Regions from separate parts of the Agathobaculum sp. TL06 genome, predicted to be linked through region 1. Evidence: predicted binding sites of a transcription regulator. Region 1 holds the regulator's gene; the other holds the start of a gene.
The links. The regulator LexA, encoded in region 1, represses DNA repair genes until DNA is damaged. The targets are predictions, from matches to a motif close to CNAACANNTGTTNG.
Positions count from the first base shown of each region.

Region 2: dinB (DNA polymerase IV) is a predicted target of LexA. The motif match lies at 2,222-2,235, and genes of this name have one in related genera.

Region 1 covers NZ_BAAGGY010000019.1:21,233-37,041, forward strand. Annotated here, with positions in the region: gene ACYQ3S_RS11740 (hypothetical protein) at 18-185, shown strand; gene ACYQ3S_RS11745 (GNAT family N-acetyltransferase) at 197-736, shown strand; gene ACYQ3S_RS11750 (CarD family transcriptional regulator) at 863-1,372, shown strand; gene ACYQ3S_RS11755 (AbrB/MazE/SpoVT family DNA-binding domain-containing protein) at 1,406-1,687, opposite strand; gene ACYQ3S_RS11760 (helix-turn-helix domain-containing protein) at 1,803-2,102, shown strand; tRNA gene ACYQ3S_RS11765 (tRNA-Val) at 2,169-2,245, opposite strand; gene ACYQ3S_RS11770 (hypothetical protein) at 2,307-2,435, opposite strand; gene ACYQ3S_RS11775 (sodium ion-translocating decarboxylase subunit beta) at 2,454-3,581, opposite strand; gene ACYQ3S_RS11780 (M56 family metallopeptidase) at 3,872-8,308, opposite strand; gene ACYQ3S_RS11785 (BlaI/MecI/CopY family transcriptional regulator) at 8,327-8,698, opposite strand; gene ACYQ3S_RS11790 (hypothetical protein) at 8,884-9,321, shown strand; gene ACYQ3S_RS11795 (hypothetical protein) at 9,337-9,480, shown strand; gene ACYQ3S_RS11800 (barstar family protein) at 9,548-9,814, shown strand; gene pth (aminoacyl-tRNA hydrolase) at 9,851-10,489, opposite strand; gene ACYQ3S_RS11810 (DAK2 domain-containing protein) at 10,542-12,191, opposite strand; gene ACYQ3S_RS11815 (Asp23/Gls24 family envelope stress response protein) at 12,284-12,634, opposite strand; gene lexA (transcriptional repressor LexA) at 12,856-13,446, shown strand; gene recG (ATP-dependent DNA helicase RecG) at 13,459-15,501, shown strand; gene ACYQ3S_RS11830 (DMT family transporter) at 15,558-15,809, opposite strand, start outside.
Region 2 covers NZ_BAAGGY010000004.1:5,915-10,366, forward strand. Annotated here, with positions in the region: gene pdxR (MocR-like pyridoxine biosynthesis transcription factor PdxR) at 1-431, shown strand, start outside; gene ACYQ3S_RS03190 (hypothetical protein) at 514-894, shown strand; gene dinB (DNA polymerase IV) at 985-2,205, opposite strand; TPP riboswitch at 2,294-2,396, shown strand; gene thiS (sulfur carrier protein ThiS) at 2,469-2,663, shown strand; gene thiF (sulfur carrier protein ThiS adenylyltransferase ThiF) at 2,669-3,304, shown strand; gene mscL (large conductance mechanosensitive channel protein MscL) at 3,356-3,772, opposite strand; gene ACYQ3S_RS03215 (thiazole synthase) at 3,869-4,452, shown strand, end outside.

The DNA of each region.
Region 1 (15,809 bases):
AGTAAGGCGGTGAAAAAATGTTTCAAGTCAAAAAGACGGAATATGTCAACAAAACCTTTCGCATGCCGCGCGAGCTGGTGCAGGAGCTGGAATCGGTCGCGCAGCAGAAGGACGTGTCCCTCAACCAGCTCGTCACCCAATGCTGCCAATACGCGCTTGACCATCTGGATACCGATGAAACCTGAGGAGAGTTTTTATGGAGCTGATCACCGAACGTCTGACGCTGCGCCCCTTCCGTGAGGACGATACCGAGGCCCTCTACGCCTATTCCAAAGACGAGCCGGTCGGCCGGAATGCGGGCTGGAAGCCGCACGAAAGCCTGCTGGAATCGAGCGACATCCTGCACCTTGTCTTTCTTGACCAGCCGAGCGTGTGGGCGGTCGAACGCAGGGGCGACCGCCGCCTGATGGGTTCGGTGGGCCTGATTGCAGACTCCGCGCGGCAGTACGGCTCGGCCCGCTCGCTCGGCTACGCGCTCGGTGTGGATTATTGGGGGCAGGGCTATATGACCGAGGCGGTGCGGGCGGTCCTCCGCTTCGGCTTTGAGCAGATGGCGCTCGACCTGATCTCGGCCACCTGCTATCCGGACAACCCAGCCTCCCGCCGCGTGCTGGAAAAATGCGGCTTTGCATACGAGGGGACGCTGCACCGCGCGGAGCTGCTCTATAACGGCGAGATCAAGGACCACCTGCACTTTTACCTGACGCACGAAGCGGCCGCACGGGCCGGCCTGTGAACAAAAAATAATTTTCGCTTACATTTCCCCACAAAATATGCTATAATCTTATATAGAACAGCCGAGTTTTATAACGCAGAAGTGCGGAACGCTTCCGCATCGGCCATATTTGCGAGGAGGAATAAAATGTATCACACGGGCGAATTCATCGTTTACGGGACCAGCAGCGTCTGTGAGGTGACCGCGGTGGGACAGCCTGCTTTCGCCAAGGACGAGGGCCGCCTTTACTACACCCTCACGCCCGTATACGGCACGGAAACCATCTATATACCGGTCGATTCCCCGGTGTTCATGCGTCCGGTCATTTCCAGGGAGCAGGCCGAAGCGCTGATCGAATCCATCCCCGCTATTGAGGAGGATAGCTTCACCACCCACAGCCTCCGGCTGGCGAGCGAGCACTACCAGGCCGCGCTGCAGAGCCACGACTGTCATGAGCTGGTGCAGCTGATTAAGACGGTGTACGCCAAATCCCGGCGCAACGGCCGGCGCGTCAGCCAGATCGACCAGCGCTACCGCAAGCGCGCGGAAGATCTGCTGCATAGCGAACTGGCGGTCGCTCTCGGTATCCCGCTCAAGGAGGTGCAGCCCTATATCGCCCGCTCAATCGCATCGCACAAGACATGCGTTCACGCATAACAGAAACCCTGCCGCAGCCGCGGCAGGGTTTTTTCAGCGCCGCCACCGAACAGGACGGCGTTTGTTCACTTTCAGGCTTTTTTGGAGCTTGCGGATGCACCCTCTGCACACCCGTTTGCCCCTGAAATCGACGACCTCCAGCGACTCGCCGCAGAACAAGCATGCCGGCTGGAATTTGGTCAGGCGGATCTCGCCGCCCTCCACGCTGATCTGCAGCAGGTCGTCGCGCGCGATATCCATGGTCCGGCGCAGCTCCATCGGCAGTACGATCCGCCCCAGATTGTCCACTTTTCTCACAATCCCCGTGGCTTTCATATTTATCACCCAGTATCAGTATACCGCCTGCGGTTTTATCTGTCAATTATAAACATCTTTTTGATAATGCAGTATCAATTCGATTACATTACCCTATACTAAAAGGGTGATGAAAATGATAGCAACAGCCGAACGCATCAAGACGCTGCGTGAAAATTTCGGCCTGTCGCAAGCCGAGCTTGCGAGCCGCCTGGATATCACGCGCTCCAGCGTGAACGCCTGGGAAATGGGCATCAGCGTCCCCAGCACACAGTATATCGTCGAACTGGCGCAGCTTTTTGGGGTGTCGACCGATTTTATTCTCTGTGTGCCGCAAACGCAGACCATCTCCATCGACGGCCTGACGGGCGATGATATCGCCCTGGTCCACCGGCTCGTCACGCACCTCCGGCGCAAAAACCAGCGTCCCGAATGAACGCGGGACGCGGTTCTCCGTCCTCAGAGAACGAAAAAAACCGTCACTTTCGTGACGGTTTTTCACTGGTGGGGTTGGCGGGGCTCGAACCCACGACCTCTCGCGTGTGAGGCGAACGCTCTGACCAGCTGAGCTACAACCCCATTCCTCTGGCTGCCTGATTATTATACCAGAACCGAACGGGGTTTGCAAGCCTTTCTGCGGTCAAGTTTTATTGTTTTTATCCAGCCGCCCCATCAGCGCCACGATCAGGGCAATCACGATCAGCACGGTAAAAATGCCCGCCATGCCCTGCCCGAGCAGGACAACCGCCGTCCATACAGCCTCATTCATCCTTTACGCGCCCCTTTCTCACATGAAAAATCCAAGGATCACGCCGCCGGCCACAACCGAGGCGATCTGCCCTGCGACGTTCGCGCCCACCGCGTGCATCAGCAGGTGGTTGGTGCAGTCGGCCTGCATGCCGAGCTTTTCGATCACGCGCGCGGACATGGGGAAGGCCGATATGCCCGCCGCGCCAATCATGGGGTTGACCTTGTTTTTGCAGAACAGGTTGAGCACCTTGGCAAACAGCACGCCGCCGATCGAATCCAGCACGAACGCGATCAGCCCCAGGCACAGGATGAGCAGCGTTTCCTTTGTCACAAACTGCGCCGCGCGCATGGAAAACGAGATTGTGATGCCCAGCAGCAGGGTAATCAGGTTGGCCAGCTCATGCTGCGCGGTTTTGGACAGGCTCTCCAGCACGCCGCACTCGCGGATCAGGTTGCCGAACATCAAAAAGCCCACCAGCGACACGGACGCGGGCGCGACCAGTCCGGCGACGATCGACACCACGATTGGGAACAGGATGCGCGTGCGGCGGCTGACCTGACCGGCTGCGTAAGGCATTTTCATCGCGCGGTCCTTTTTTGTCGTCACCAGCTTGATCGCAAACGGCTGGATGATCGGCACCAGCGCCATATAGCTGTACGCCGCAACCGCGATCGCGCCGACATAGCGCGAGCCGAGCACCTGCGACACCAGGATCGAGGTCGGCCCGTCCGCCGCGCCGATGATACCAATGGAGGCCGCGTCGATGATGTCGAAGCCCAGCAGCGCGGCCGCGATGATGGTCAGGAAAATGCCGACCTGCGCCGCCGCGCCGAACAGGAACAGCTTGGGGTTTGCCAGCAGCGGGCCGAAGTCGATCATCGCACCGATGCCGATGAACAGCAGCAGCGGGAACGCCTCGCTCGCCTCGATACCGGCTTCAAACAGCCATTGGATGATGCCGTTTGTCTCGCCCACGCCCTGCGTCATCTGGTCGATCACGCCGGAAAGCGGCAGGTTGACCAGGATCGCGCCGAAGCCCATGGGCAGCAGCAGCGACGGCTCATACTGCTTCTCGATCGCCAGCCAGATCAGGAACCCGCCGACGCAGTACATCACCACCTGCTGCCAGGTGATCGAAAGCAGACCCTCATACAAAAATTCCATATTACCGCCCCCTATACATAATATATGGCAGAATCTCCGTTCCAGACGCCGTTTTCCGGACCCTGGGATGCCTCCAAAAAACAAACAGACCTGCGTCTTCCCACAGGAAAACGCAGGTCTGGTCATTTCAGGCAACAGCCAGAACGGGATCGCACATCCCGCCATGCTTGTTGGCGCTGCCGCGCGGCATGCCGCGCCGACTACTCCCCTTTGTTTAAGGATATCTTACCATCGGTCCCGCCGGGGTGTCAAGCGGAAACCCGCAAAGGTTTCGCTAAGGTTTATCGGGGTCAGTAGCCAAAGGCGCCGTCCTCCAGCACCCACTTGCCGTCTGCGCCGCGGTACAGGGTGAACGAGTAACCGTCGGCCTCATCGCGCCATGCGCCTTCGCCGAAGCGCGCGTCGCCTATGACGGTAATCACATTGTCGATCGTCAGGCCGTCCTGCTGCACGTTATCCTGCAGCACGCCGCCTTCCATGATGCCTTCCGACTGCGTCCGGTCGCTGGCCGCATCATAGCGCAGGTTTTCGACCGCAAACCCATTTGCCGCCGCGTAATCGCGCACGGCCTGGTACGCGGCCTCGATCTCATCCGGCGGGAACCTCGCTTCAAGGCTGCCGCGATGCTGTTCCCAGACCGCGCGCGCGATATCGTTGCCCGCAACCGCGTTTTCCACCTCCTGCGGCGACCAGCGCCACTGCAGGTCCAGCTCGTACAGGATGTTCTCGGTGTACGCGCCGTCCGACAGACTAAGGTAGTACGCCAGCTCCTCCACGGTGCAGCCGGAAAAGTCGTTTGTTTCCTTGCGCATCATATAGCTGTACGGGTCGAATTCCCAGCCCGAGCCGCCCTCCGTATCTGTATCCCACCAAATCGGCAGGTAGATAGGCTGCGCCGTATCGCCCAGCCGCACGGCCTTCATGCCGACGCGCACCTGGCCGCCGTCCGCAAAGGTATAGACCCAGCTCTCGCCCTGCCACACTGGATGCACGCGCCGGTCTCCCGCCGTGCCGCCCGACAGGCCGAGCGTCCATTCCATCGCCTGCGCCGGATCGCGCAGGGCGGTGAGCGAAGCGTTCGCCAGCAGGGCGCGCACCCGCGCTTCGCTGAACGCCGGCAGACCCAGCCCGCTGTTGTCGTACCGCAGCAGGAAGCGTTCGAGCGAATCGGTCGGCGTGGTTTCATCCAGCACCCACTCCTGTCGGGTCAGGTGATAGCCGCCCTCGTCGGAGGCTTCCAGCACCTCGACCGCGTAGTATGGGCGGTGCTGCCTGTCCCACAGCTCATACGCCACCGTCGCGCTGCCGCCGTCTATCCCGACCGTGTCGCGCTCGGTCCAGACCGTGCTGTCGTAATCCCGCGCATAGCGTGCCAGCCCATCCAGAAACGCCACACCGTTCAGATAGGTTTCCATGCGCGCCCGCCGCTGGGCTTCGTCCGGCGCATGGATGGTGAGCGAGCCGCCGTCCAACGCCCACGCGGCGCGGTCCATCTCCTGATACGCGGCCGCGATGTCCCTATCCTGCGTATCATACTGCACGTCGGACGCAAACGTCAGGTAATAGGTCAGCCCGTCGCGCTCGGCCAGCGTCTTGCCGGGTACCGGCCAGTCCTCGCCAAAGGTGGATTGCAGGTAGTCTGTCGCTTCTACGGCAAGCATCATCACCGTACCCGCCCCATACGGGTCGGAGGTCGCTTCCGGCCACGCGTTTTTCAGGCCGAACATGGCGCAGCCATCCTTCTCGGTTACATACCCCTGCCCGACAAAGCACGCCGGCAGGGTGAGGGTGTAGCCGTAGACGTCGTTCACATAAGCGGTGGAGTCGATCGTGCGGCTGGCTTCCGCCGCGCCGTCCGCTATGCGGAATACGAACGCGGCGGTATGCGCCGTTCCGTCCGCCGCCGTGTAGGACACGGTGACGCCGCGGTACACATCAGCCGGCTGCGTCGAGGACAGCGCCTCCGCCGTGATATGTTTCACGGGATAGCTGTACGACATGCTGGCCGCGCCGCCCTTATAGGAAAAGCGGTCCGTTTCGGTCACCCGCTCGTCGTACTGGCGCGCACCGTCCTCACGGACGACCGCGTCCGCAATCGTGATCTCGCCAGCCGGCGCGGGGTCGAACAAAAGCTCGATGGTGTCGCCCGCCCGCAGCAGCGGGATGCTGCCCGCGGCGTTGCGCACCGCCTGCTCGGTGGTCTCGCCCACGGGCAGGCTCACCCCGCCCGCCGTGGCGGCAAAGCCCCCGTCCAGCGGTTCCGCCAGCCCGACCGGCAGCCAATAAGCGCCGGTTTTCTCCATGCGCACGTCCACGGACGGGCTGCCGTCTGCGAAGTGCAGGCGCACGACCGCCTGCGCGCCGCTTTCGGACACGATCTCCTGCGTGAACCAGCTTTCGCGCGTGATCCGGTGTACATTGCCTTCGACATGCTCGACATTTTCACCGAAGTAGCCGAACACGGCCTCGACCGCGTCGCCCACGCGCGTCAGCGTGTCGAGCGACGCGCCGTTAAAGTTCCCCGCGCCCTCAGGGATGGCCGGCCACGGCAGGCCGGAAGCATAGTACAGGCGGAAGAGCTCGCTCTGGGTATAGCCCGCGTCCTGCCCTGCCAGCTGCTCCTGTATGAACGACAGGTATTCGTCACACTGCTGCATTTCGGAAATGACCCTGCGGCCGTTTTCCTCACCGGCGGTAATCGCAATCGCGGAGCGGCAATCGATCGCGCCGCCGCCGTGCAGCTGGAACACCGCCACCCAGGTATTCTCCGCGTTGCCGGGCGTCAGCGCATACTCTGTGACCGTGGGCGACGAGCCGCCGTATCTGGAATACCAGATTTCTCCCATATCCGGCGTAGACGATGCGGCAAGATCCTGCTGCTGCCGCACGAGCGCCTGCTGCTCCTCCTCGGACAGCACCGGATACAGCGGCCACACGGACTTATAAAACACCGCCCGCGCATATTGCTGCGCAAGGTCGGCGGCGGTGCGGGCGTTTTCCCCGTCGCCGTAGGTGTAGTCCTGCGGCTGGCCGGCCGCCATGATGATGCTGAGCTGTTCGCCATCATCAAAGGTGTGCCGCACCTCGGTCAGGTCGTTTTTGCCGTCGTTGGTCACGTCCCAGCGGCGGACGATCTCCGTGCTGCCGCCGGACAGCCGCAAAATCTCCCTGCACCGCTCCGCAGCGTCGTCCGATGCCGTCCCAGTGTTTTCCGGCAGGCCGAGGTCGTTTTCGTACAGCAGCCGGAAGTCGTCCAGACTGTCTATATTATCCCCCACCATCAATAGTGTTTCTACGTTATCTATGACTACCTTTTGGTTTTCTCTGACAAACCGCAGTCTAACCGCTTCACGGGCCGGTGTCCCTGGCGTTATGCCATATGCCTGTTCTCCCCGTTCATCTGCGCTGTCTCTTTCCCTGATCATCAGACAGGTTTGCGTATCCTGCTCAAATACCAATGCGTATTTTATGATCGGCCACCAAGATGTATTAATTGCCCACGGGTCGGAACTGTCAGAGTCCAGAATATTTTCTGTGTTCGTTTCTTCGCCCAGGCCGCTTGACGCTTTTACTTTTTCCGAGAAAACTTCATACGCACGGTGTCCATCGTTTGTAAGCAGCGCCTGCCCGTATTCATTGGCGGCCGCCATTATCTCGTCCTCGGTCACCCTATCGCCGGCATTCCCTACCGACACCGCGCAGCCGAGCGAGGCGACCAGCACCGCCGCGGCCACGATGAGCGCCGCGCCGCGCTTTTTTGCGCGCTTGTCGAACAGCCCTTCAAAGCGGCGCATGAGCGTCTCCTTATCCCCCGTGAAGCACGACACCAGCGCCCGCCGCCGCACCTGCGCCTGCGCGGACCGCAGGATGGTTTCCCCGTAAGCGCGGCGCTGGCCCCCGTCCATGCCGCGCACCACCGCGTCGTCGCACGCCAGCTCGATATCCTCCTGCGCGAAGCGGGTCAGCAGGCGCACCAGCGGATTGAACCAGTGTACCGACCGCGCCGCCACCAGCAGCAGCTTGAGCCACAGGTCACGGCGCTTGTAATGCGTCAGCTCGTGCCGGAAGATAAACATGGCGTCCTGCGCGGGCAGGTCCTCCCGCGGCAGCCACAGCACCGGCTCGGCAAAGCCCGCGAGCATCGGGCAGTCCGCCGCGCCGCTCACCCGCAGCGGAATGGCGCGGCGGATGCCGAGCGAGCGCTTCTGCTCCTCGAAAATACCGCGCAGCGCCTCGCTCTGCACCTCCGCGGACGTTTCTTTCAGGCGCCGGATATAGCGGCGGTATCCCCGCGTCTGCCAGAACACGTTGTACAGCACACCGGTCAGCCAGAACAACAGCAGGACATTATCCACATGAATAGCATTCATCCACGGTCCGTTCACATTGACCGCCCTGCTTTCAAATTCATTTTTGGTCATCCATGTGCCACGCGGGCGTTCTGCTTGCGCCTGCCCCGCCTGCAATGTGCCATCCGCCGCATCCGTATTCCACCGATATGTGACATACAGCGTCCTCTCGGGCGGCGTGAGCTGTATGGGCGGGTCGGGCAGCGTGAGCTGCACCGGAAAGAGCAGCCGCACCGCCAGCAGCGCCCAGATCACGCAGACCGCCCGCGCCGGATAGCGTTTTTTCAGCGTCCTGCGCAGCAAAAACAGCGCGAGCGCAACCGCCGACACCGTCAGGCCGGCCTGCGTCAGCCCCAGCAGCAATTCATTCTGTGCCATATCCTACCCCTCCTGTCCTTACCGCCCCTGCGCGTCCAGAAAGGCGCGCAGCTCGTCGATATCCCGCTCGGTCAGCGCGCCCGCGTCCGACAGGCTCGCCACCAGATTTTTCACCGAGCCGCCGCACAGGCGCTGCACAAAGCTGCGGCTCTCCCGCTGGAGGTACGCCTCCTCCCGAACGAGCGGCGTATAATAGTTCTGCCGCCCCTGCTTTTCGCACCGCAGGAAGCCCTTTTCGCACAGTCGGGCGAGGAAGGTCAGCACGCTGGTCGCTTTCCACTCCTTGGGCGCGTTCTGCTGTACCTCGGCCGCGGTCACCGGCGGCTGGAGCGCCCAGATCGTTTGCATGACCTCCAGCTCCGCATCCGGCAGGCGTTTGATTTCGTCCATGGTTCCACCTCTTTTTCTACGGTTGTAAAACCTTTTTCCAGTTTCATTCTACATCAGTAGAATTATCCTGTCAAGTCATACTTTGTTTACAGTTTGGAACATTGACAGCCCTCCGGTTTTACGGTATGCTAATAGTGTCCCGATAGGGACAAAAGCCATATTTTTACGGATCAAGGAGCAGTATCATGCGTAAATCGACAGCGCTTGGCTTTGCGCTCTGCGGCACCCTGCTGGTCATTCTCCTGTTCATCGCGGGGCGCATGCTGTACATCAAATTTTATCACCAGTCCTTTACTGATATCGCGGGCAAGGGCGTGCAGGCATCGCTCATGCTGAGCGAAAACGACACCTCGCTCCCCGTGGTGACGGATGAAAAACAGATCGCTTCCTATACCGACCTGCTCGGCGGCTACACCTATACGCCCTATCCGCATTTTTTCCAGCCCGGCGATGATAAGCTGACCGCCAACCGCCTGACCGTCACCTTTGAAAACGGCAGCTCGATCAGCGTCAACGCGGACGGCTTTGTGTTTGTGGACGGCAAGCTGCGCGACATCGAGGGGGGCCGCGGGCAGGAATTTTATCACAAGCTGTATATCCTGTTTTATCCGAACGCGACATAGGAAGAGGGGTGCGGGATGAAAAAGGCGGTATGCCTCCTGCTGGCGCTGCTGGGTACGGCCGCGCTGCTGGCTGGCTGCGCGCAGTCCGTTTCGGTCGGCGTGATCGGCAGCGCGGACGGCCCAACGCAGATCATTGTTTCCGGCCCGCGCGCGGAATAGGCCGGAAACCGGACGGCCCTTTTTCCGGAACGGGCCTGCATTTTTCATATTTGGGGGAATGGACAAGATGAGGGAGCTGCTACTGGACGCGGAGACCCTGTATACGCGCGCGCAGGCGCATGACGCGCTGGCAAAGGCGTTCGGGTTTCCGGCCGATTACGGGCGCACGCTGGATGCGCTTTACGACCTGCTGACCGCCTGCCCGCCCGCGCGGCTGACGCTGCGGCACGCGGAAAAGCTGGTTGACAACATGGGGAACTACGGCGAGCTGCTGCTGCGCGTCCTGGCGGACGCGGCGGCGGAGAACCCGTCGTTCGTGCTTTCGGCCGAATAAAAACAGCGTCCGGACCAATAGGTCCGGACGCTGTTTTCACAGTCGCCTGCCGTTGTATTTCTGCGCGGCGGCGGCGCAGCCCTCCGCAATGATGCAGGCCGCGGCCTCCACCGCGTCCGCGCAGGCCTTGTCGACGGCCTTCTGCTCGTCCGCGGTGAACCTGCCCAGCACCCAGGCCGCCAGGTCGTAATCCGGATGCGGCTTTTTGCCCACGCCGATCTTGACGCGCGGGAAATCCTCGCTGCCCAGGTGGTAGATGATGTTCTTCAGCCCGTTCTGCCCGCCCGCAGAGCCTTTCGCGCGCACGCGCAGCGTACCCACGTCGAGCGATACGTCGTCCGACAGCACGATGATGCGTTCGGGCGGTATTTTGTAAAACGCCGCCGCGTCGCGCACCGCCTCGCCGGACAGGTTCATGAACGTCTGCGGCTTCATCAGCAGCACGCGGCTGCCGCCGAGCGCGGCCTCGCCCACCAGCGCCTTGAACTTCATGCGGTCGATCCTCTGTCCGCTGCGCGCGCACCAGCCTTCGAGCGCGCGGAAGCCCGCGTTATGCCGCGTGTTGTCATATTTGCTGCCCGGGTTGCCCAGGCCGACGACCAGCCATTCCACCGGCCCCGCCGCCTGCGCGGCCTTCTGCTCGTCCAGCTTTTTGAAAATATCGAATACTGACATGGTCCCTCTCCAAACAAAACGCCTCCCCCGACGGGAGGCGTCTGCTGTTTTTTTATTCTACCGACAGGATATAATAGTACACCGGCTGTCCGCCGTCGATGACCGAAATCTCCATATCCTTGTTCTCGCGGCGCAGCAGCGCCTCCACCTCGGCGGCCTGCTCCGCGCTGACGCCCTCGCCGTAGATCACGGTCGCGAACGCGCTGTCGTCGGTCACCATCTCGCGCACCAGCTTTTTGAGCACCGCGCTTTCGCGGCCGCTTGCGCACAGCCTGCCTTCGCACAGGGACAGGTACTCGCCCTGTTTGATTTTCTTTCCGTCGAACTCGCTGTCGCGCGCGGCGTAGGTCACCTGTCCGCTGCGCACCTGCGCCGCCGCGTCGGCCATCGCCGCCGCGAGGCCGCTGTCCTGCTCGCTGTCCAGGTCGGCGGCGAGCATCGCGGAAATCCCCTGCGGGATGGTTCGGGTCGGCACGACCACCAGCTTTTTGCCCTCCGCCAGGTGCGCGGCCTGCTCCGCCGCCATGATGATGTTTTTATTGTTGGGCAGCACGAACACGGTTTCCGCCGGCACCGCGTCCACCGCGCGCACGATATCATCGGTCGAGGGGTTCATGGTCTGGCCGCCCTGCACGACCATGTCCACGCCCAGGTCGGTGAACACATTTTTCAGGCCGTCGCCCGCCGCGACCGCGACAAAGCCGTACTTTTTCTCCGGCGGGGCGATCACGCGCTCGGCCGGCGCGTCCGCCGTACCCTCGATCACCTTGGCGGTGTGCTGCTCGCGCATGTTCTCGATTTTGACCGTGAGCAGCGGGCCGAATTTCAGCCCCTCCTCCAGCGCCCTGTTCGGCTGGTCGGTATGCACATGCACCTTAACGATGTCGTCGTCCTCCACCACGACCAGCGAATCGCCGATATCGCTCAGGATCGCGCGCAGGCGGCCGACATTGCGGGCCTTGTCTTTGCGCGCGGCAATGAACTCGGTGCAGTAGGTGAACGTGATCTCCTCGTCCGCAATGGCGGCAAAGTCCGCGGCGGCCTTTGCCGCCGGCTGTGCGGCCGCGCGCTCCTTGCGGACGCCGCGCAGCCCGTCCAGCATGCCCTCCAGGATGGTCAGGAAGCCGAACGCGCCCGCGTCCACCACGCCCGCCTTTTCCAGCACGGGGTTCTGGTGTACGGTTTCCGCAAGCGCCTCCCGCCCGCGTTCGAGCACCGCGCAAAGCACCTGCTCCGCGGGCAGCGCCGGATCGGCCTGACAGGCCTCGACCGCGTGCTGGGCGGATACGCGCGACACGGTCAGGATCGTCCCCTCGGCCGGCTTCATGACCGCCTTGTAGGCGGTGTCCACGCCCTCGCGCAGCGCGAGCGCCAGCGCGCGCCCGTCCGCCTGCTCCGCCTCGCGCAGCTTTTTCGCCATGCCGCGGAACAGCAGCGACAGGATAACGCCCGAATTGCCGCGCGCGCCGCGCAGCAGCGCGGAGGCGGCCGTGTCCGCGGCCTTTGCCAGCGTCGGCTCTTCCAGTTTGTCCAGCTCGGTCATGGCGGACGCCATGGTCATGGACATATTGGTGCCTGTATCGCCGTCCGGCACGGGGAACACGTTCAGCTCATTGGCGCGCTCCTTGTTTTCCGCAATGGCGAGCGCGCCCTCGATCACCATGGATTTGAAAAGCGCGCCGTCTATTTTCTGATCTGCCATATGCATACTCTCCCTAATCTCTGTTTTCAGGCCGCGTCCGCGCGCCGCGAACGGCGGCGGCATGGGATACGGGGGCCTGCAGCCCCTGTCCATCAGTCCGCGCGGATGCTCTCCACATAAACGTCCACGTTCTTTACGTCCACACCGGTCAGGCGCTCCACATGGTAGCGCACCTCGCCGATGATCGAGCGGCACACGGTCGCAATGTTCACCCCGTGTTCCACCGCGATGTGCAGGTCGATATTGACGCCGCCGTCCGGCGCCTCGGCCACCTTGACGCCGCGGGACTGGTTCTCCCGTCCGAGCAGGTGCGCCAGCCCGTCCGACATCGAGCGGATGGTCATGCCCTTCACCCCAAAGCAGGAGGAAGCCGCATAACCCGCGATGCCGGCCAGCACTTCGTTTGTGATTTCGATATATCCGAGATCAGTCTTGATCGTCATAGAAAACCCTCCCTGTGATTGGTTGGCTGTCTGGTTACTTACCCTATATTTTATATCAAATGCCCTATAAATACAAGCAAAATGCGGAAAGCATGTCATGAATCTATAAATTTCCGGTAACAATAGAAACAAATGTTTGCTTTTCCCGCCATAATACGGTATAATGAAGAAAATGCGAACGTATGTTCCTTTCAGGCAAGGTGTGAAGGAGTGCAGACCCCATGAAAAAAATTTCCCCAAAACAGCAGCGCATCCTCGATTATATCAGCGAATTCTCCCTGGAGCACGGCTACCCGCCCTCCGTGCGCGAGATCTGCGCTGAAATGGACCTGCGTTCCCCCTCGACCGTACACGCGCATCTGAAAAAGCTGCAGGAGGCGGGCTATCTTGAGCCGAGCGACCATAAATCCCGCGCGCTGACGCCGGTCAGCGGCCCGTCCATGGTGCCGCGCGTCCCCATCCTCGGGCGGGTAACGGCCGGCCTGCCCATCCTCGCGGTGGAGGAGCATATCGGATACGTCCCGTTCGAGCCGGCGGCGGGCGGCGGGGAGTACTATGCCCTGCGCATCCGCGGCGATTCCATGACCGGCGCCGGCATCCTGGACGGCGACCTCGTGATCGTCCGGCAGGACGCGCAGGCGCGCAGCGGCGATATCGTCATCGCCCTGCTGGAGGACGAGGCCACCTGCAAAACGCTGAACCTCACGCCGGACGGCGTATGGCTGATGCCGGAAAATCCGGCCTACCCGCCGATCAACGGTACGGGCTGCCAGATCCTCGGCGTGGTCAAAGCGGTCTATCGGGAATATTAAGGAGCGACGCCTATGCCGGCACTGGACGACAGCATCCAATTCGTCAAGGGCATCGGCCCGAAAAAGGCGAAGCTGTTTGAAAAACTGCATATCCGCACCCTGCGCGACGCGCTCGAAACCTATCCGCGCGACTATGAGGACCGCACCCGCATCACCCGCATCGCGGATATCGGCGCGGAGGACAAGTACGCCGTCCGCGCGGTCGTGGGTACCGAGCCCAAGCTCAGCCGCATCCGCAAGGGGCTGACGCTGGTCAAATGCACGATTTTCGACGAGTCCGGCTCGCTGCACGTCACCTGGTTCAATAACCCCTATGCCGCCGCGCTGGTGCGCGCGGGGCAGGAATATGTGTTTTACGGCCGCGTGCAGGGCTTTGGCCGCGCGCGGACGCTCGTTTCGCCCCAGACCGAGAAGGTCGCGCCGGACGCGGACCACCCGGGCCGCATCGTGCCGGTTTACCCGCTGACCGCGGGGCTGACCCAGCGCGACCTGGAGCGCGTGACCGAAGCCGCGCTCGCCGCCGTGCCGGGCGACTGGCCCGACCCGCTGCCCGAGGTGCTGCGCGCCAAATACCGTCTGCCGGACGCGGCCGACGCGCTGGCCGCCATCCACCGCCCGCAGACAGCGGACGAGGTTGCCGAGGCGCGCCGCCGCATGGTGTTCGAGGAGCTGTTCCTGCTGTGCTGCGGCCTGCAGCAGCTCAAGGAGCGCCGCCGCGCCGATTCCGGCATCCTTTTCGCGCAGGACGGGCTGGACGCCTATCTGAACGCGCTGCCCTTCGCCCCCACGGGCGCGCAGCGCCGCGCGATCGGGGAGATCGCGGCGGACTGCGCCTCCGGCCGGCCGATGAACCGGCTGGTGCAGGGCGACGTCGGCTCGGGCAAGACGGTCGTGGCGGCGGCGCTGTGCGCGCTGGCCGCGCAGAACGGCTGGCAGGCCGCTTTCATGGCGCCGACCGAAATCCTCGCCGCCCAGCACGCGGAAACGCTCGCCCCCCTGCTGGGCCGGCTGGGCATTTCCTGCACCCTGCTCACCGGCTCGATGACCGCGGCGCAAAAGCGGTCCGCGCTCGCCGCAATCGAAACCGGCGCGGCGCAGGTCGTGGTCGGCACACACGCGCTCATCCAGCAGGGCGTTGCCTTTCACCGGCTGGGCGCGGTCATTGCGGACGAGCAGCACCGCTTCGGCGTGGCGCAGCGCGCCGCGCTTTCGGCCAAGGGGGAAACGCCGCATGTGCTGGTCATGTCGGCCACGCCCATCCCGCGCACGCTCGCGCTCATCCTGTACGGCGACCTGGACGTTTCCGTGCTGGACGAGCTGCCGCCCGGCCGCAGTCCGGTCGAGACCTACGCGGTGGGGGAAGCTATGCGCCGGCGCATCACCGCCTTTATCGACAAGCAGATCGCGGCGGGCGGGCAGGCCTACGTCGTCTGCCCGCTGGTTGAGGAGGGCGAATTAAACCTCAAAAGCGCGGAGCAGCACGCGAAGGACCTGCAGGCCGCCTTGCCGCACCGCCGCGTCGCCGTGCTGCACGGCCGCATGAAAAACGCGGACAAGGAGCGGGTGATGCGCGATTTCGCCGCGCGGCAGTATGATATTCTGGTCGCCACGACCGTGATCGAGGTCGGCGTGGACGTGCCGAACGCCAACCTGATGGTGGTGGAGGACGCGGACCGCTTCGGCCTGTCCCAGCTCCACCAGCTGCGCGGGCGGGTCGGGCGCGGCGCGCGGCAGTCCTACTGCGTGTTTTTCGGCGCGGACAAGGGCGAAGCCGCCCGCGAGCGCCTGAAGATCCTGTGCCGGACCGGCGACGGGTTCGAGATCGCGCGCGCCGACCTCGCCCAGCGCGGCCCGGGCGACTTTTTCGGCCGCCGCCAGCACGGCCTGCCCGCGCTGCATGTGGCCGACCTGGCCGCCGACCTCGCGCTCATGCAGTCCGCCCGCGAGGAGGCCGAGGCCATCCTGGCCGCCGACCCGCGGCTGGCGGGCTATCCGGCCCTGTGCGCGCGCGTGCAGCGCATGTTCGCCGCGCGGGACGACGAGGCGTTCAACTGAAGGGGATAAAAAGGGCGGGAGCCGCTGCGGCTCCCGCCCTTTTTTTGTTTATGCCCTTATGCGTCCTCTCCGTCCGCCGGCTTTTCCCGCCGCTCGGACAGCACCAAGCCGGCCAGCGCCAGCACTGTCCCCAGCCACATGGCCGGCGTCATGGTTTCGTGTAGAATGAGCGCGGAGCTGACGATGGTGACGATGGGCGTGGCATAGATATACGCGCTCGTCCGCACCGGCCCCAGCAGGAACACCGCGCGGTTCCAGGTCACAAAGCAGGTCGCGGACGCGCCCAGGCCAAGGAACAGCAGGTTTGC
Region 2 (4,452 bases), on a different contig from region 1:
AGTTCTCGCTCTATTCCTCCACCGTACCCAGCTTTGACCAGCATACGCTCGCCGCGTTTATGCGCACGGGGGGCTTCGAACGGCATATCAGCCGCAGCCGCAAGGTGTACCAGGCGCGGCGCGACGCGCTCATGGCTGCGCTCGACCGCGAGCTGGCTGGCCAGCCGCACGAGGTTTCGCGCTCCGAAGCCGGACTGCACCTGTTGCTGCATATGCGCAACGGCATGCTGGAGGGCGAGCTGATCGAACGGGCGCGCGCGGTCGGGGTGCGGGTCTACGGTCTGTCCGCCTATTACACGCCGCCGGTCAAGCCGCCACGGGCCACGCTGGTGCTCGGCTACGCCGGCCTGACCGAACGCCAGATCGACGAAGCCGCCGCGCTTCTGCGGCAGGCCTGGAGTGCAACTGCTTGTTCTATTTCTATGCCGTGAAAATTTACATTTCGAAAAATGTATGGTATAATAAAAACAAAACGGTTCAGGAACCATAAAACAGAAATAAAAGGTGATGTGTATGACAAAAGCTGCAAAAAATCTTCGTATCGCGGGCGTTCTTCAAATTATTTTAGGCATACTGACGATCGCTCTGACCTATTTTCTGCTTTCTGCAGGCGATGTCAGCGTCGCGGGGCTCAATCCAGAACGTGCGTTGGGGGTATTGGCGTTAAATTACTGCGGTGCCGCATTTCAGATTTTTTCCGGTCTCGTCGCTCTGGCAAGGGCTGGCAAGCGGTCTTTCCTGGCAGTCATCTGCGGAATTGCGCTGTTTATCCCCCAGTTGATCCATTTTATCCATCTCCAAAATCAGATCGGGTTAATTATTGCCAACGCCGCGTTGCTGGTTATTCCCTATTACTATTTGCATAACGCGTATAAGAACTTTAGAGCCCACTAATTGTCATCGGTGTATTCGGCAGGTCGGCTCTGTCGGGCTTTTACTATGTTTTTCGTCCTGCTTGAAAAAGCAGGACGTTTTTTTCTTTTTTTACGATTCTTTCGGACCGTTTTTCTCTGTTTTCTTTACAGAGTGGGCGAACACTACCGACTGGTCTCCGAACCGCTCCCGCAGCGCGTCCACCGTCCGGTCCAGCCGGCGCTGCTTTTCGCGCGCCTGCCGCGCTTCCGCCGCGTCAAACAGGGAAAGCTGCTCGCACGACTGCGCTTCGGGCAGCAGGTTCGCCGCCGTGACCGATAGCAGCCGGATCGGCCTGCCGATCTGCCAGTGCGCGTGCAGCAGGGCCAGGGAAATATCGATCAGCGCGCGCGTGGAATTGGTCGGGCGTTCCAGCGTGACCTGCCGCGAGCGGTTGCGGAATTCCGGATCGCGGATGCCGAGCTGCACGGTCTGGCACACCAGCCCATGCCGCCGCAGGCGGCGGCCGACATTGTCGCACAGTGCGGTCAGCCCCATCCGGCACTCGTCCTCGCCCACCAGGTTATGCGCGAATGTCATGCTGTTCCCCACGGATTTGACCTCGCGCTCCTCGTAAAACGGGCGCACCGGCTCGTCGTCCTCCCCACGGGCGTAGCGCAGCAGGGTGTCGCCCATTTTCCCGAAAACGCTGTGCAGAAACGCAGGGTCGCACACGGCCAGATCGCCGATGGTATGCACGCCCAGGCGGCTGAGCTTGTCCAGCGCGTGCCGGCCCACATACAGCAGCGCGCTGACCGGCAGCGGCCAGACCTTGTCCTTGTAATTCCCGCGCGAAAACACGGTCGTCCCGTCCGGCTTTTTGTAATCGCTGCCCAGCTTGGCGAACGCGCGGTTGAACGACACGCCCACCGAAATCGTCAGCCCGACCTCCGCACGCATGCGGCGGCGCAGCTCGTCCGCGATCTGCTCCCCCGTGCCGAACAGATGCGCCGAGCCGGTCACATCCAGAAAGGATTCGTCAATGCCGAACGGGTCAACCAGATCGGTATACTGCAGGTACAGCTCGTTGCACCGGCGCGAATATTTGACATACTCCGACCGGTGCGGCGCGACCAGCCGCAGGTCCGGACACTTGCGCCTGGCCTGCCAGATGGTCTCGGCCGTCTGCACGCCGAACGCTTTCGCCTTCTCATTTTTCGCAAGGATGATGCCGTGCCGGCTTTCCGGATCGCCGCAGACCGCGCTCGGCCCTTCGGCCAGCGTGGGGTCGAGCAGCGTCTCCACCGAGGCATAAAACGCGTTGCAGTCACAGTGCAGGATCGTGCGTTCCACAGCGTCCCCTCCCCACCGAACATTTGTTTCTTTTATTATACCGCGAAAATTCCGTCTTGACAACCGTATCCGATCAGGTCTATACTGAGCTTGCAAGCAAGGGTGCCGTGATGAGCGGCTGAGAGGGCGAGAGCCTAACCTTTTGAACCTGTTGGTTAGCACCATCGTAGGGAAGCTGTCGCATCGCAGAACATCCAAATGCCCCGGTTTTACCGCATGGTGAAACCGAGGCATTTTTTCTTGCGGAAAAGAGGGGTATTTTGATGAAAGTAAACGGACAAGCGCAGCCCTGTCCGGCAGGAATGACCGTGCAGGCCCTTGTGCAGTCGCGCGGCCTTGACCCGCAGCGCGTGGCGGTGGAAAAGAACGGGCATATCATCCCGCGCAGCCGCTTTGCGGAGGAGGCGCTGTGCGACGCCGACACGGTCGAGATCGTGCAGTTCGTGGGCGGAGGCTGAATGCGATGGTTTTAACACAAAAGGAGCTGCACGACGCGCTTGCCGGCCGGCACGGCGCCGCTGTTCAGGCGAAGCTCGACCGCGCCGCGGTCGGCGTGGCGGGTCTGGGCGGGCTCGGCTCCCACATCGCCGTATCGCTCGCGCGGCTCGGGGTCGGCCGGCTGGTGCTTGTCGATTTCGACGTGGTCGATGTGACCAACCTCAACCGCCAGCACTATACCATGAAGGACATCGGCATCCCCAAAACACTCGCCCTCCTGGAACAACTGGAAGCAATCAATCCATACTTAAATTACGAAACGTATACCGAGCGTATCATTCCGGCAAACGCCGTCCGTCTGTTCGCGGGCTGCGACGTGGTATGCGAGGCGTTCGACCGCCCCGACCAGAAAGCCATGCTGATCGAAACGCTGCTCGAACAGCTGCCGGAAACCCCCATTGTCTCCGGCAGCGGCATGGCAGGCTTCGGCTCGGCCAACGCCATCCGCACGGAACGGCGGTTCGGCCGCCTGTACCTCTGCGGAGACGGGACGAGCGACGTATCCGACGGGCTGGGGCTGATGGCGCCGCGCGTCGCGGTCTGCGCGGCGCACCAGGCGGCCATGACGCTGCGCCTGCTGCTGGGCGAGCGCGAACCGTAACGGGCAAAAAAGAAAAAGGCCCTGCGGGCCTTTTCCGGATGGGGTCGGCGCTTACTCCTCACGGGGCAGCTCGGAGGCGCAGTGCGCGCATTTGGTCGCCGCGATCGGGATATCGCTGCAGCAATACGGGCATTTCTTGGTCGTCGGGGCGGCGGGCACATCCGGCTTCCTGCCCAGGCTGGTCAGCTTGTTGACCGCCTTGAGCATGCAGAACAGCACGAACGCCATAATCAGGAAATTGATGACCGAGGTCAGGAACGCGCCGTACTTGAGCTCGATCCCCGCGATCTGCAGTGTGAACGCGCTCAGGTCGGTGTTGCCCGCCAGGCCGAGGATCGGGTTAATCAGGTTGTCGGTCAGCGAGGTCACAATGCTGGTGAACGCGCCGCCGATGATAACACCGATCGCCATATCCATCACGTTGCCGCGCAGCGCGAAGGACTTGAATTCCTCAATAAACTTTTTCATACTGGCACCTCAAAATCTTTTATTTTTTCTCTTTTCATAGTATATCGACCTTTTTCGAGCCGGTCAAGCAAAAATTCACAAAAAAGGAGCTTTTTTATGGCAGACAAGCTGATTCTGGGCGGGCATGAATTCACCTCCCGCTTCATCCTCGGTTCGGGCAAATATTCGCTCGACCTGATCAACGCCGCCGTACACCACGCGGGCGCGCAGATCATCACCCTCGCGCTGCGCCGCGCGAATGAAGGCGGCGCGGCCAACATTCTGGACTACATCCCCGCGGGCGTGACCCTGCTGCCCAACACCTCGGGCGCGCGCAACGCGGAGGAGGCCGTGCGCATCGCGCGCCTGTCGCGCGAATGCGGCTGCGGCGACTTTGTCAAAATCGAGATCATGCGCGACAGCAAATACCTGCTGCCCGACAATCAGGAAACCATACGCGCGACCGAAATCCTCGCCAAGGAGGGCTTTATCGTCATGCCGTATATGTACCCCGACCTGAATGTGGCCCGCGACCTGGCCGGCGCGGGCGCGGCGTGCATCATGCCGCTCGGCGCGCCGATCGGTACGAACAAGGGCCTGGCGACACGGGAATTCATCCAGATCCTGATCGATGAGATCGACCTGCCCATCATCGTGGACGCAGGCATCGGCCGCCCCTCGCAGGCCTGCGAGGCCATGGA